One region of the Ectobacillus sp. OTK genome, then DNA from elsewhere that is predicted to be linked to it. Evidence: riboswitches for the same ligand, from Rfam matches in the RefSeq annotation. Region 1 holds a riboswitch; the other holds the start of a gene.
What was found. Region 1 has a riboswitch for thiamine pyrophosphate ahead of thiC (phosphomethylpyrimidine synthase ThiC). Riboswitches for the same ligand answer to the same signal wherever they lie in the genome.

Region 2: it holds a riboswitch for thiamine pyrophosphate, as region 1 does, so the genes downstream of both, thiM (hydroxyethylthiazole kinase) here and thiC (phosphomethylpyrimidine synthase ThiC) in region 1, are expected to answer to the same signal.

Annotation. Positions count from the first base shown of each region.
Region 1 covers NZ_AP048547.1:1,384,468-1,391,936, reverse strand. Annotated here, with positions in the region: gene AC6HZ4_RS06800 (NupC/NupG family nucleoside CNT transporter) at 1-707, shown strand, start outside; TPP riboswitch at 1,178-1,292, shown strand; gene thiC (phosphomethylpyrimidine synthase ThiC) at 1,428-3,209, shown strand; gene AC6HZ4_RS06790 (response regulator transcription factor) at 4,157-5,704, opposite strand; gene AC6HZ4_RS06785 (cache domain-containing sensor histidine kinase) at 5,697-7,469, opposite strand.
Region 2 covers NZ_AP048547.1:5,429,026-5,436,494, reverse strand. Annotated here, with positions in the region: gene desB (Delta(10) desaturase DesB) at 1-446, shown strand, start outside; gene AC6HZ4_RS26855 (DUF8451 domain-containing protein) at 996-2,420, shown strand; TPP riboswitch at 2,697-2,808, shown strand; gene thiM (hydroxyethylthiazole kinase) at 3,054-3,866, shown strand; gene thiD (bifunctional hydroxymethylpyrimidine kinase/phosphomethylpyrimidine kinase) at 3,876-4,682, shown strand; gene thiE (thiamine phosphate synthase) at 4,702-5,361, shown strand; gene AC6HZ4_RS26835 (spore germination protein) at 5,508-7,103, shown strand; gene AC6HZ4_RS26830 (Ger(x)C family spore germination protein) at 7,123-7,469, shown strand, end outside.

The sequences.
Region 1 (7,469 bases):
GGTTGCCAAAAAGCCGATTATATACGCTTTGTGCCTCTTCCATGTCTACTGTTTCTATGTCAATTGTTGGTTCGTACATGAAAATGGTTGAACCCAAGTATGTGGTAACAGCACTTGTTTTGAACTTATTTAGCGGATTTATCATTGTCCACATTGTAAACCCTTACAAAATAAATGAAGAGGAAGATATTTTAGAGTTACAAGAAGAAAAAAAACAAACATTCTTTGAAATGTTAAGTGAATACATTACACTCGGATTTACTATTGCTGTTATGGTGGGTGCAATGTTAATTGGCTTTGTAGCATTAATGGCAGCAATTAATGGTGTATTCGACTATATTTTCGGTATCACATTCCAAAGTGTCTTAGGATATATCTTCTCACCATTGGCTTTCATTATGGGAATTCCAGCATCAGAAATGCTGGAAGCTGGTAAGATTATGGCAACAAAATTAGTTACAAACGAGTTTGTAGCAATGCTTGATTTAGCAAATGTATCAGCAGAGTTATCACCACGAACAGTTGGTATTTTATCAGTATTTCTTGTATCATTTGCCAATTTTTCTTCCATTGGGATTATTGCTGGTGCGACAAAAAGTATTGACGCAAAACAAGCGAATGTTGTTTCTCAATTTGGTTTAAAACTTTTATATGGAGCCACTTTAGTAAGTATATTATCAGGGACTATTGTTGGTGTGATGCTGTAATCTTTGAGTAGAATAGAAGAGCAAATGTAAAAGGGATAGCTCACGCTATCCCTTTTACAGCCCTCCTGATCAAACTTTATTTCTTGGTTCCGCATCTGTTTTTTAATCTCTACATACTTTCTCTTCTAACTTAGAAGCTTCCGAGCATAAGTTATTTCGGTTATCCATTTACTCTCAAGGCTAGCAGGAAATTTCTATTCTATGGCTCTAACGAAGAATTTTTGTACTAGAACCTAATCTTCCCTCTTTTTCAATGACTCTTATTTTACAAGAAAACGAATGTACGAAAAGATATAAATTCGTGCATTCAAATTGTTTACAGTCTTCAAAATAAAAACAAAATCCCCGCACATCTGCCGTAATATCCCGTTAGTCTTGAGGCACTATTCCAACGGCTTCGATAAAAACAGCTAAATATTCCCTTTACAATTCTCTCTATATTCTTTATAGTAAACTTGTAAAACTTAAAATTTTCAGACTAGGGGTGTCCAATAAGTTGGGCTGAGAGAGAAACACGATAAAGTTTCTTAACCCTCAGGACCTGATCTGGTTCATACCAGCGTGGGGAAGTTAGAATATCTACTACACATAATGATTAATAATTATTATGTACCTATCCTCTAACATCAGCCGGGTCCTATAACAGGTCCCGGCTTTTCATGCTGCAAGTGGATTGGATTTTGTCCTTTTTAATCATTTAAAAAAGGAGCGAATACAATCATGAAAAACAATTCTGTACAGGATATGAATTTTTCTATCATGTCTAGTTTCTCGGGAAGTAAAAAGGTCTATGTAGAAGGATCTAGACCAGACATTCAAGTTCCGATGCGCGAAATTCAATTAAGTCCAACAACTGGTTCATTTGGTGAAGAGGAAAATCCCCCTGTACGTGTGTATGACACAAGCGGCCCGTACACAGATACCAATGATTTAGTCGATATCCGCAATGGTCTCCGTCCGATACGCCGCAATTGGGTTCTCGAACGTGAGGATGTAGAGGAGTATGAAGGGCGAGAGATAAAGCCTGAAGATAATGGGTATAAAAAGGATGATCCACGAGCTAATGCACTTGTCTTTCCAGGACTCAAGCGAAAACCATTACGTGCAAAAAAAGGGAAAAATGTAACGCAGATGCATTATGCACGTCAAGGAATTATTACTCCTGAAATGGAATTTATTGCTATAAGGGAAAATGTTTCCCCTGAGTTTGTTCGGGATGAAGTGGCCCGCGGCCGCGCCATTATTCCTGCTAACATTAATCATCCTGAAGCGGAACCAATGATTATTGGACGTAACTTCCATGTGAAGATTAACGCGAATATCGGAAATTCAGCTGTTACTTCATCTATCGAAGAAGAAGTGGAAAAAATGACATGGGCTACTCGTTGGGGAGCAGATACACTAATGGATCTTTCCACCGGTAAAAACATCCATACAACTCGCGAGTGGATTATTCGAAATTCACCTGTTCCAGTTGGAACTGTACCTATTTATCAGGCACTTGAGAAAGTGAATGGAATTGCTGAGGATTTAACTTGGGAAGTGTTCCGCGACACATTAATCGAACAGGCGGAACAGGGTGTGGATTACTTTACGATTCATGCGGGTGTGCTTTTGCGATATATTCCATTAACAGCAAAGCGCGTAACTGGAATTGTTTCACGAGGCGGCTCTATTATGGCACAATGGTGTCTTGCCCATCATAAAGAAAACTTCCTTTACACTCACTTTGAAGAAATCTGTGAAATTATGAAAGCATATGATGTATCCTTCTCCTTAGGAGATGGCCTCCGTCCTGGTTCAATCGCAGATGCAAACGATGAAGCACAATTTGGGGAATTGGAAACATTGGGTGAACTCACAAAGATTGCATGGAAGCATGATGTGCAAGTAATGATTGAGGGACCGGGCCACGTTCCTATGCACTTAATCAAAGAAAACGTGGATAAACAAATGGAACTCTGCCAAGAAGCTCCATTCTATACTCTTGGACCGCTTACAACAGATATTGCTCCTGGCTACGATCATATTACTTCGGCAATTGGAGCTGCAATGATTGGGTGGTTTGGCACAGCAATGCTTTGTTATGTAACTCCAAAAGAACACCTAGGGCTTCCGAATAAAGAGGATGTGAGAGTAGGGGTTATTACATATAAAATTGCTGCTCACGCTGCTGATTTAGCCAAAGGTCATCCGGGTGCCCAAAAACGAGATGATGCCCTTTCAAAAGCAAGATTTGAGTTTCGTTGGAGAGACCAGTTTAACCTATCCCTTGATCCTGAAAGAGCAATCGAATATCATGATGAAACTCTTCCAGCTGAAGGTGCCAAAACTGCGCATTTCTGTTCCATGTGCGGTCCAAAATTTTGCAGCATGAGAATTTCACAGGATATTCGTGATGCTGCAAGGGAAAAAGGACTTGGTGTTGAAAGCATCATTGACGAGGGTTTAAAAGAAAAAGCAAATGAATTTAAAAAAACAGGCGGCGAACTCTACCTATAATACGTATAGCTGGAAAGGAGAATTCGATGCAGCGAGTGATCCAAATTAAAGAGGAAATAAGACAACTAAACAATCTGCTAGAACGGCTGAAGGAAGAGCTAATTAGCCTGCAAAACAATTGTAAGCATGAATTTATAAGCAATGGTTATGTACGAACCTGTACAAAGTGTCAGAGGGTAGAAAGTCTACATTGGTAATAGTAGTTTATAACACTTATTGTAAGAAAGTTTAGATAAAGTGTTATAAAGAACTGAAAGGTAGCCCTTACAAGCTAAATTTGCAACTTTACCCATTCCTCGAAGTTACACTAATACAAGATAAGGCATCTAATCAGGGATTACCTAACCAGTTATACTCTATTTAAATAGCATAAAAAGTGGTTCTGATGCAAATATGATGTTTTCGAAACATAGAACCGCAATATCCTTTTCAGCTGTGAATTATGATACGACAGTCATTTATGTATAAATTCAATCTTAGCCTGGACAGACTTCACCCCTTGCTGAAGTCTGTCCTTTTTTGAATTCTAGCATAGTACGAATTCACTTCTTTATAAAACGATGATCTTGCTCCATTGCATATTATTCGAGTGTTTCTGTTGTCTCAGTTGTATATTGTTAGGTATGTTTTTTCCTTTTAACGGTTCAATCGCTATAGGATCGCCGCGTAATGACGTGAGGTATAGAAGCATGAAAAGGCTGCAAAGCTTTCTTGAAGAAGCTACTTTGCAACCTTTATGTCTCATATTTTACAACCGGACATGCTTCCCTGACATTATTCAACTCTGGAAGGAAACTCGTTCCGTATTTTGGCACGGATACACCAGAGTTTCCGGCTACTGTTGCTCCAATATCTTGCAAATATTTAACGGATTGGAATTTCTTGTCCTGCGTTTTTCATACTTGGACTGTAAAACAACAACAGTATCTATTCACGTGTATGATCCTTTAAAGCGCCTTTCGGTATTCGGAAGGAGTACATCCTGTATGCTTTTTAAATACTTGGCTGAAATATTGCGGATTATCGCCAAATCCTATCATTTCCGCTAGCGTCACAATTTTCACATCATCCATTTGCTTGATCTGTTCCATCGCTTTTTCAATTCGTGCCTTCATTACATAGTTAGAAAACCGTTCTCCTGTTTCTTGTTTAAACAGCTTCCCTAAGTAATCCGCGTTCATATATAGCATTTGATTTGCAACCCACTTTAATGATAAGTTCGGATTGCCAAGATGCCCATCAATAATGCCAATTACCTTATTAATAATGGATGAATGCTTTGTCTTATGCCGGTCGTAATACGTAAGGGTAATTTCTTTTGCAGTCTGTTCAAAAAATGTTTTCATTTGCTGCACTGTATTCATTGCCATAAGAGCAGAAATTTTCTCCATGTATACATTCATACGCTCTGAATCACATGTCTGAACCATAACAAGGAACAGCTGCATTGCATATGATTTGGTTAAATGAATGCCTAACCGTTTGTTGATGAGGGTAGTAAAAAAGTTTGTAATTTCTTCATGCACATCTTCCCAATGCCCTGATTTAATCAGTAAACAAAATTGCTGTTCATCAAATTCTATGTGGAAGTTGTTGCTTTGGCTAACAGACATTATATCCTTCTTTGTAATAATACTTCCCTCGCTTAAATAAAAACGATGATTCAAGCATTCCAACGTTTCTTGATAGAGTTTTCTCGCGCTGCGAATATGATCCGCTTCACTTACCGCAACTGTGGTATCCAGCTCGTAAAACTGAAAGAAGCGCTCACGGATGAGATTAATTTGATCCTGCAGCTTTGCTGCTTCTCCTTCCTCCATAATAAATAGGACGTATTCTCCAATAATCGTACTTAGCAAGGGAGAAACAAAGATTTCCTCCGCAATGTTTTTGATCGCATACATATGCTCAAAATCAAATTCACCCTCTAATTGAAACAAAATAAGCCGCACTTGCTGATCGCTTAATTCAATATGAAACAGCCTTTGATAATAGCTTAAGTCTTTGTTTGTATAGATTTTATTCGAAATAAACTCCTTCAATAGCTGCTCCTTTAGATAAGGCTGCGCTGTTTCAAAACGGCTTTTTATACCTTGTACAAACTGCTCCTTATGCTCCTCTTCTTTGATTTCACTTGTTACTTCTTGTAATGTTTCCATGATGGTATGCTCATTACAAGGCTTTAGTAAATAATGCTTTACTCCATATTGCATGGCGCTTCTGGCATATTCAAACTCAGAGAACCCAGATAGTAAAATAAAACGAATAGAAGGAAACTCCTGATGTACCTTAGCTGCTAATGCCAGCCCGTCCATGCCCGGCATTTTAATATCACTAATAACAATATGCGGCTGCTCATGAACAATTTTTTCATAGGCTTCAATACCATTTCGTGCGGTATCGACTAATACCGTGTCTAACGCAGCCCAATTAATCCCATTTGAAATCCCTTCCAAAATAATTCGTTCATCATCTACTAATAATACCTTATACATATTCTTCACACCCCACTTGATACGGTAATATGATGCTTACTGCCGTCCCCTTCTGAGGTAAGCTCTCTATTTTTAAACCATATTGCTCACCGAAGGAAAGCTTAATCCGTTCATCAATATTCTGTAATCCAATGCCATTCCCTCTTGTTTTTACTTGTCCGCTCTTTATCTTATTAAGTAACGAAGCGTCCATCCCCGGCCCATTGTCCTCTACTGTAAGATAAAAGCAGCCTTCTTCTCTAAAGGCTCTGACTGTAATCGTACATGGTTCAATCGAGGGCTCCAAAGCATAGTGAATCGCATTTTCAATTAAAGGCTGTACGGTAAGCTTTGGAATATAGCAATTTTGTAAATCCGGAGGAATATCTAAAGAAAAATCCAGCCGTTCTTCAAATCGGTATTGTTGAATTGTTATATAGGACCGAACAATTTCAATTTCTTTCTCAATCGTGATGACATCTTCCTTCATACTGATAGAATTCCGAAGCAAATATCCAAGTGACTCGACCATTTTAGAAATCTGCTGCTGCTGATTTGCTTTTGCCAGCCAGTTAATCGATTCTAAAGTGTTGTACATAAAGTGAGGATTGATCTGCGCTTGGAGTGCTTTAAACTCCGTTTCCTTGATCAACAGCTGCTTTTCATAATTCTCTTTAATCAGTTCATTGATTCGCTGTACCATAGTTGTAAAATTACGATGCAGAATGCCAACCTCATCTTGATGCAACGGAGGGGAAGGCAATGATTCCGCTATTGTAAAATCTCCCTTTTGAATATGCTTCATAGCTGAAACTAACCTTTCAATCGGGCTTGTAATTCTTTTCGAGAATCTAACGCCTAAAGAAATAACAAAGATAAACAGCAAAATAAATATAATGATAAGAGAATACTTTACTGCTGTTACCTTCGCAAACATGAGATTAAAAGGGATGATATTCCAATACGTCCAATCCGCATAAGATGACTGAATATGAGTAATAAAATATCTTTGCCCGCCTACCTTTTGAATTTTATAGCCTTGCTTTGTATTGTTTGAGAAGTCAAATTGTTTAAAGCTGTTGATTGTTTTTTCTGAAAAAAATATGTTTTGTCCGCTGGAAATCATAATACTTCCAGCTATTTCTTCCCATTCCTTCGGCAGATCTCTCACAATTTTTTCTAAATCAACATGAATGACTAATGTTCCTAATTTGTCTAAGCTTAAATTTTCGTACGATCGAATTTGTCTCGCAGAAACTAAGAAATCATTGAAGCCATCAGGTGTAATCCATAGGGTACCTCCATGCTGCTTAGCCGCTTTATAGATGATAAGATTTCTCTGTTCTTGTGATAGCGGCGCAGGATTCGTTCCAGCTACATATTCTGTTCCATTCGCAGCAAGCAAACGAATCGAATGAATATACTTTTCTGAGCCAACATAATTTGTTAGCTTGTCCCAGAGCTCCTTTTGAATGCGGTATTGTTCGTAACCGCTAATATTACCTTTTAAATCTTTTAGGTTTCTTTGTATATCATTATCTGTAATAATATCGAAGGAAATTTCCTCTACCTTTTTCAGTTCATCTTGAATACTATTAGACGACATCGTTAACACTTGGGAGGACTTTCGATAAATTTGCTCATCATAAATTTGAAAGGCATATTGTAACCCAATTAACATAAAGGAAAGAGAAACAATCATAATAAAAGATATAAAGATAACTAGCTTATATTTGATTTTTAAGTTTTGGTAGGTATTTGTTATAGAGAGCAGCAGCTTATTCAT
Region 2 (7,469 bases), 1.5 Mb from region 1:
TACCGCTTTTGATTGCAAACGCAATTGTAATGGGCTATATCTCAACGAATCATCGCTTAAACCCGCTTACAACGGTAAATGATCCGCTTGCGAATACGCTGAGTGTAACCGTTCCAAAATGGGTGGATGTTTTACACTTCCAATTCTCGTATCATGCGGAGCATCACTTATTCCCGGGAATGAATCCAAAATATTTCCCGATGGTAAAGGAAAAAGTGAAAGAAATGTGGCCGGATCGTTATTTTGAAATGCCGCTTACAACAGCGTTAGCTACTTTATGGAAAACACCAAGAATTTATCATAATCATACAGAGCTCATTGATCCTGAGACTGGGACTGTGTATGGCACTTTGGGACATGGCTTGGATCCTAACAATATTGAAGCTCAAAAGCTTGAGGATAGGGAAGCTTCTGTTCCTATCTATTCAAAGGTGAAAAATCAATAAATGACATGAAATGACCGTCATGGAGAATCCGGTACAATATAAGGATTCCACATGACGGTTTATTTGTGTGTTTTCTCATAAAGAATGGAAGAACCTTTAGACAGAAGCAGCTATAGAATTGGGTAAAGTTATCCACATTTAGAGGGAGATAAAAGGGAAAAGGTTATCCACAGGTTTGTAGGTTGATAAAAAGATCTGTACGGTAAGCAGCTATTGCTGTATAAATTTGGCGAGTAAAAGAAATGGAAATACTTTTTATACCTGTATAACATACACTTGGGATGGAAGTATAAAACTTTGGGAAATATTGAGCTTCATTCTGCCTATAAGAGTGTATCAATGAACAATCCTGCAGGCTCCTTTTTGAATCCTGATCATCTCTTTTTCTTTTATTCTGAAGGATTACTTTTTGTTGCTTATGATACATACTGCAATACTTTATTGAGAACAACAAGAGATATGGGAAGAAAGATGGTAAAATAAGAATACAAATGAACAGATGAAATAGAAGGATATATGTAATGAGTTCGTAATAAAGGGAGAGTAAAAGTGAATAACCATACAAACATGAACCATCCAATTGATTATTCGGCAGCATCCCGAGACACTGTAATTCTGGAGCATTATGGACTAAATGAATTAAACTTTGAATCCGTTAAAAGCTATAGGGAAAAATTTGCTCTGACTAAACCAAATCACCCGTGGAACGGGCTTGAGACAAAAGAATTTTTATACAAAATCGGTGCATGGGGAAAGCTGCGCAATACAAGCAAGGAAGGTCTTACAGTCGCGGGTCTGCTTATGTTCAGTGAAGAAAGAATCATAACAGAAGTTTTTCCGCAATACTTTCTGGAATATAGAGAAAGCTTGCATGATGTCCTGAGCGGCAGCTGGTCTGAGAGATTCACCTCTCAGGATGGGACTTGGTCTGGCAACCTATACGATTTTTATTTTAAGGTGATGGATCACTTTGCGGAGAGCTTACCTGCAGATCATGTGAAAGAGAAGGTATGCCTTGCTCTCCATGAGGCACTAATCAATATGATTGTACATGCTGATTACTATATTGAGGGCGGGCTTGTTATTGAAAGGGATGCACAATCTATTCGATTTTCCAATCCGGGCTTGCTGCGTATACCTGTTGAACAAGCCTTTGAAGGCGGGATCAGCAATCTGCGTAATCCAAATGTATTTAAGATGTTTATTTTAATTGATCTTTGTCAAAGAGCCGGATTTGGTTTGAAAAGCATGCGCTTAACGTGGAAGGACTATCAGTGGCCGCAGCCTCAGATAGACCAGGACATGCAGCTGGAACGGACGATCCTAACGCTTAGCATGTCTGAAGACACTACCCAAGGTCAACTGGAGTGGATGCATGAAATTGCTTCAACATATTACGACTATGAAGCTGCTGTGAGCTCCATAAATAACGCTGACAACTCCGTAAATAAAGGGGGTAGCTCCATAAACAATGAGTCAAACTCCATAAATAAAGAAAGTAACTCCATAAATAACGATCTTGACTCCATGAATAGGGAGTATAACTCCTTGAATAACGAGTCGGACTCCGTAAACAAAGAAAGTAACTCCGTAAATAACGTTGATAACTCCGTAAATAGCGAAGAGAATCATCCTGTGCTAGAGGAGATGCCGGTCTTTTTAGAAAATACAGAGGCTATAGACACACAAAAAGTAAATGTTATAGCAGAGGATACTGAGAAAGAGCTATGGGCGATCGCGGAGACGGCAAGAAGGAAGAAACGTCTGAGCCCAAGTAAAATGGAGGAAATCATTTTGCAGTTGCTCGTGAAAAAGCCCCTTATGTTAAAAGAACTATCTCAGTTGCTGGAGCGGACATCAGACGGGCTTCGAAATAATTATTTGGCAAAGCTGCTGCAGGAAGAAAAGATAAAATTGAAATATCCAGATCAACCGAATCATCCGAAGCAGGCATATTTGTTTCGGGAAAAGTAAATTGTAACGCCCCCTTCTACTAAAATATTTCCCGGGTGAGGATCAGTGCAGAGTTTTCCTTTCTAAGGCAGCGATTTTAACGAATCTTGCCTAGAACTTCCCTTCTTTAAAAAATACGGAAAACTTGTAATGTACGTCCCTTTAATCTATTCACTAACTACGAAGACGTTTTTCCTTTTCCCAGGAAATTAGGTTTTGGATATTTGTTTCAAGTAATCTGTATGTGTACGAATTCGCTTGAAATTCTTACAGCAAAGGAGTAAGATTCCTATATAATTATAATAGCTCGGGAGCCTGTGGAAGCAGGCTGAGAGTACGGCTGAACCGCCGTAGACCGTTTGAACCTGTTGGGTTATGCCAGCGCAGGGAGAGCCGTAAAAAAGAAGTCTACGATTGGGAGAATCCTCAATCTAAGCGAGACACTTTGCCCGCGCAAGGTGTCTTTTTTTATAAGAGTTAGGAAAGGATCGCTTTTTTGCGGGGACACCGCCCTGCTCCCACAGTCAGCTTCTTGTGGAGAAAGAGCTCCGCCCGCCCAGGCAAAAAGCGCCTCAATGTGCGGAGAACTGTCTCCTTTGGGAGCAGGGCGGACCGTGTCCGCTTTTCTTATTGATTAAAAGGGGATGAGATCTGATGAATATGCAGAAAATTGGAGAAGTATTACAGAAGGTAAGAGAGACAAATCCGCTTGTACACAACATTACAAATGTTGTTGTGACAAACTTTACAGCGAACGGCTTGCTTGCGCTTGGTGCATCGCCGGTTATGGCTTATGCGAAGGAAGAGGTTGCCGATATGGCGAAAATCGCAGGGGCGCTTGTGCTTAATATTGGTACTTTAAATGAGACTGAAATTGAAGCGATGATCATTGCTGGGAAATCCGCAAATGAAAGCGGCGTTCCTGTTATTTTAGACCCAGTAGGAGCAGGAGCAACAGCGTACCGTACACAAACAGCTCGTAAAATTGTGAGCGAGGTGCAAATTGCTGCATTAAGAGGAAATGCGGCAGAGATTGCAAATGTTGTTGGAGAGAATTGGACAATCAAAGGAGTAGATGCAGGAGCCGGAGCGGGAGATGTTGTTGCGCTTGCGCAAAAAGCGGCTGTGCAGCTTCATACGACTGTTGTGATTACAGGAAAAGAAGATGTTGTTACAAATGGAACAAAAACATATATCGTCCGCAATGGACATCCGATTTTGACAAAGGTAACGGGAACAGGCTGTTTATTAACATCCGTTATTGGCGCATTTGCGGCTGTAGAGAAGGATGTCGTGGAAGCTGCAGTAGCAGCACTTGTCAGCTATGAGGTGGCAGCAGAAATCGCAGCGAAAAAGACGGTAGAAGAAGGCCCAGGCAGTTTCCAAATTGAATTATTAAATCAATTATCTAAGGTAAGCGCGGCTGACGTGACACAATACGGTTCAGTTGAAAAAATCGCGGAATAGGTGATGACAATGAGAACATATAAAGCACTGACAATTGCAGGCTCTGACAGCGGCGGCGGGGCTGGCATTCAAGCGGATTTAAAAACATTTCAAGAGCTAAAGGTATTTGGTATGTCCGCTTTGACAGCTGTCACAGCACAAAATACCCTTGGTGTGCAGGGGGTGTATCCGCTAGCTGTAGAAGCTGTTGGACAGCAAATCGAATCGATTGGCACTGACTTAGGAACAGATGCAGTGAAAACTGGGATGCTCTTTAGCGGTGAAATCATTCAGGAAGTGGCTGAGAAAATTCGAAAGTTCGGCTGGAAAAACATCGTTGTTGATCCCGTTATGATTGCCAAGGGTGGTGCACCGCTTCTTCAGCAGGAAGCGATTGCCGCACTAAAGGAATATTTGTTGCCGCTTGCGACAGTAGTAACGCCGAACATTCCGGAGGCGGAGGCGTTAACAGGCATGTCCATTCAGACGCTGGAGGACCGTAAGGCAGCAGCAAAGCGTCTGCTTGAAACCGGTGTGCAGTATGTGGTGATTAAAGGCGGTCATGATGATGCCGAGGATGAAGCCATTGACTTGCTGTTTGATGGACAAGAATTCTTTTATTTTACAAGCAAGAAAATCGAAACGAAAAACACGCACGGAACGGGGTGTACGTTTGCTGCTGCGATTGCAGCTGAGCTGGCAAAGGGCAATAGCGTACATGCGGCAGTCCAAACAGCGAAGGACTTCATTCAGGCCGCGATTGAAAACCAACTTGGAATTGGAAACGGTCACGGACCGACGAATCACTGGGCATATCAGCAGAAGCAGCACGTCTAACGATAAGGGGTGAAGCCAAATGGCAAGAATTCAAAGTGATGCAATGCGAGAATTACTAAAGGTCTATTTTATTGCCGGAAGCGTAAACTGCAAGAAAGACTTAGTTTCTGTTGTAGAAGACGCAATTGACGGCGGGGTTACTCTGTTTCAATATCGCGAAAAAGGCAATGGTGCTTTGACGGGGGATGCGAAGTATGAGCTGGCAAAGCGAGTGCAAGAGCTTTGCAAAAGCAAAAATGTTCCATTTATCGTAAATGACGATGTAGATCTTGCTTTAGCACTTGATGCAGACGGTGTTCATATTGGACAAGAAGATGAAGCTGCTGCGAGTGTTCGCGAGAAAATCGGGGATAAAATTCTTGGTATTTCCGTTCATACACTTGAGCAAGCGCAAAAGGCCGCTGCTCAAGGTGCAGATTACTTCGGCGTAGGTCCTATCTTCTCAACACAAACAAAGGAAGATGCAAGAGATGCGCAGGGAACGGCTTTAATTGAGCTGTTTAAGGATCATAAAATAGAAATTCCGATTGTTGCCATAGGCGGTATTACAGCTGAGAATACTCCGCCTATTATAAAGGCTGGTGCAGATGGCGTCTCTGTTATTACTGCAATTAGCCATGCTGAATCAGTGTATGAAGCAGCAAAGAAGCTAAAGGAAGCAGTGTTTCAAACCATTTAAAATAGAATATGTGCATTACCTACTATGCTGAAAAGGGCAGGCCTCATATTTGATGGGCCTGCTCTTTTTGTACTTAAAAAATTGGCATTCTTTTCATAGAAGTTTCTCTTGTTGCAAATAATGAAAGAAATGGAAGGGGTGATAGTATGAAGCCATTCAAAGGTTTTAGCAGCAGGGACGAAGAAAAAAATAAGGCTTCAAAGGAAGAGGAAACAAAATCCGTACCTGCTCCGTTATACGAAAATCTTTCTTACAACCTAAAGGAAATAACTTCTGTTTTTGCCAAAAGCAGCGATATCATAATTCGGGAAGTTGTGGTAGGAAGTGAGTATAAACGGCGCATTGTATTAATCTATACAGATGGTTTAGTTAATACACAGGTCATCGATGATTCTATTTTACAGCCATTAACAGTCCATATGAAAGAAACCTTTGATAATGTGCAGATGCAAAGCGCGGAAAAGGTATTTCAGTTCCTATATACATCAGCTCTTTCCAGCGGCGGTATAAAAATCATTGAGAATTTTCCAGAGTTATTTATGGAGATTTTGTCGGGAAACACAATTATTTTAACGGAAGACTATCATAAAGCATTGTCCGTTTCTACGCCAGGCTGGAAGGATCGGGGCGTAGGTGAAACAGAGATACAAACTGTAATTCGCGGTTCAAGGGAGGCCTTTTCTGAGACAATCCGAACCAATACAGCGCTTGTAAGAAGAAGGATTAAAGACGAAAATCTTTGCTGCGAGCAGCAGGTAATGGGAAAACAAACGAAAACGACGATAGCTATTATGTATATAAAGGGAATCGCTGAGGAAGGCATCATTCGTGAGGTAAAAGACCGGTTACATCGTATTGATATAGATGGAATTTTGGAGAGCTCGTATATTGAGGAAATGATTCAAGATGACTACATAACTCCATTTCCAACCATCTATAATACGGAGCGCCCGGATATTGCTGCAGCTGGTCTTTTGGAAGGAAGGGTAGCTATCCTTGTAGATGGCACGCCCATTGTTTTATTAGTACCGGTTATATTTGGCCAGTTCTTTCAATCATCTGAAGACTATTACGAGCGGCCGGATATTGCAACACTTATTCGTATCGTTCGGTATATGAGCTTTTTTATTGCATTGTTAGGTCCGTCTCTTTATGTTGCCATTACTACCTTTCATCAGGAGATGCTGCCTACGCAGCTTTTAATCAGCCTGGCAGCACAGCGGGAAGGAGTGCCGTTTCCGGCCTTTGTTGAAGCCATTGTTATGGAGGTTACTTTTGAGATATTGCGTGAAGCGGGAATTCGCATGCCTAGACCAATGGGGCAAGCGACATCCATTGTCGGGGCATTGGTAATCGGTCAGGCTGCGGTAGAGGCTGGCTTTGTTTCTGCCGCGATGGTCATTGTTGTCTCAATTACAGCTATTTCTAACTTTACATTTCCAGCTTATAATATGGCTATTTCTATTCGTATACTTCGTTTTGTAGTGATGATTTTTGCGGCTTCCTTCGGGTTGTTTGGTATTACAATGGCTTTGTTAGCGATCATTCTCCATTTGTGCTCGCTCCGCTCCTTCGGCGTGCCGTATATGTCAGCCTTTGCACCCTTTAATAGTGTGAGTCAGAAGGATATGATACTTCGGGCTCCGCTATGGTCGATGCATAAGCGGCCGAGTATGTTCACAAAACGAAATAAAACGAGAAATAGGACTCCGAAACCTGAAAAACCAAATACAACAGATTAAAGTAAGAAAGAGGGTAACTATGAGAAAAGCCTTGACGATGATGCTCATATTTATCATGATGCTGCCTTTAACGGGCTGCTGGAACAGGCGGGAGTTAAATGAGCTGGCTATTGCGGTTGGATTAGCTATTGATAAAGTAAAAGAAAATGAGTATACGGTTAGCGTACAGGTGGTCGACCCGTCGGAGGTTGCACCGAAGCAGGGAAGTACCGGCCGTTCGCCTGTTACGCTTTATCGCGCAAAGGCAGATACAGTATTTGAGGCCTTGCGCAGAATTACAACTGTTACCCCGCGGAAAATTTACTTAGCTCATTTGAGGGTTTTAATAATTGGGCAATCCGTTGCAAAGGAGGGCGTTGCAAAATC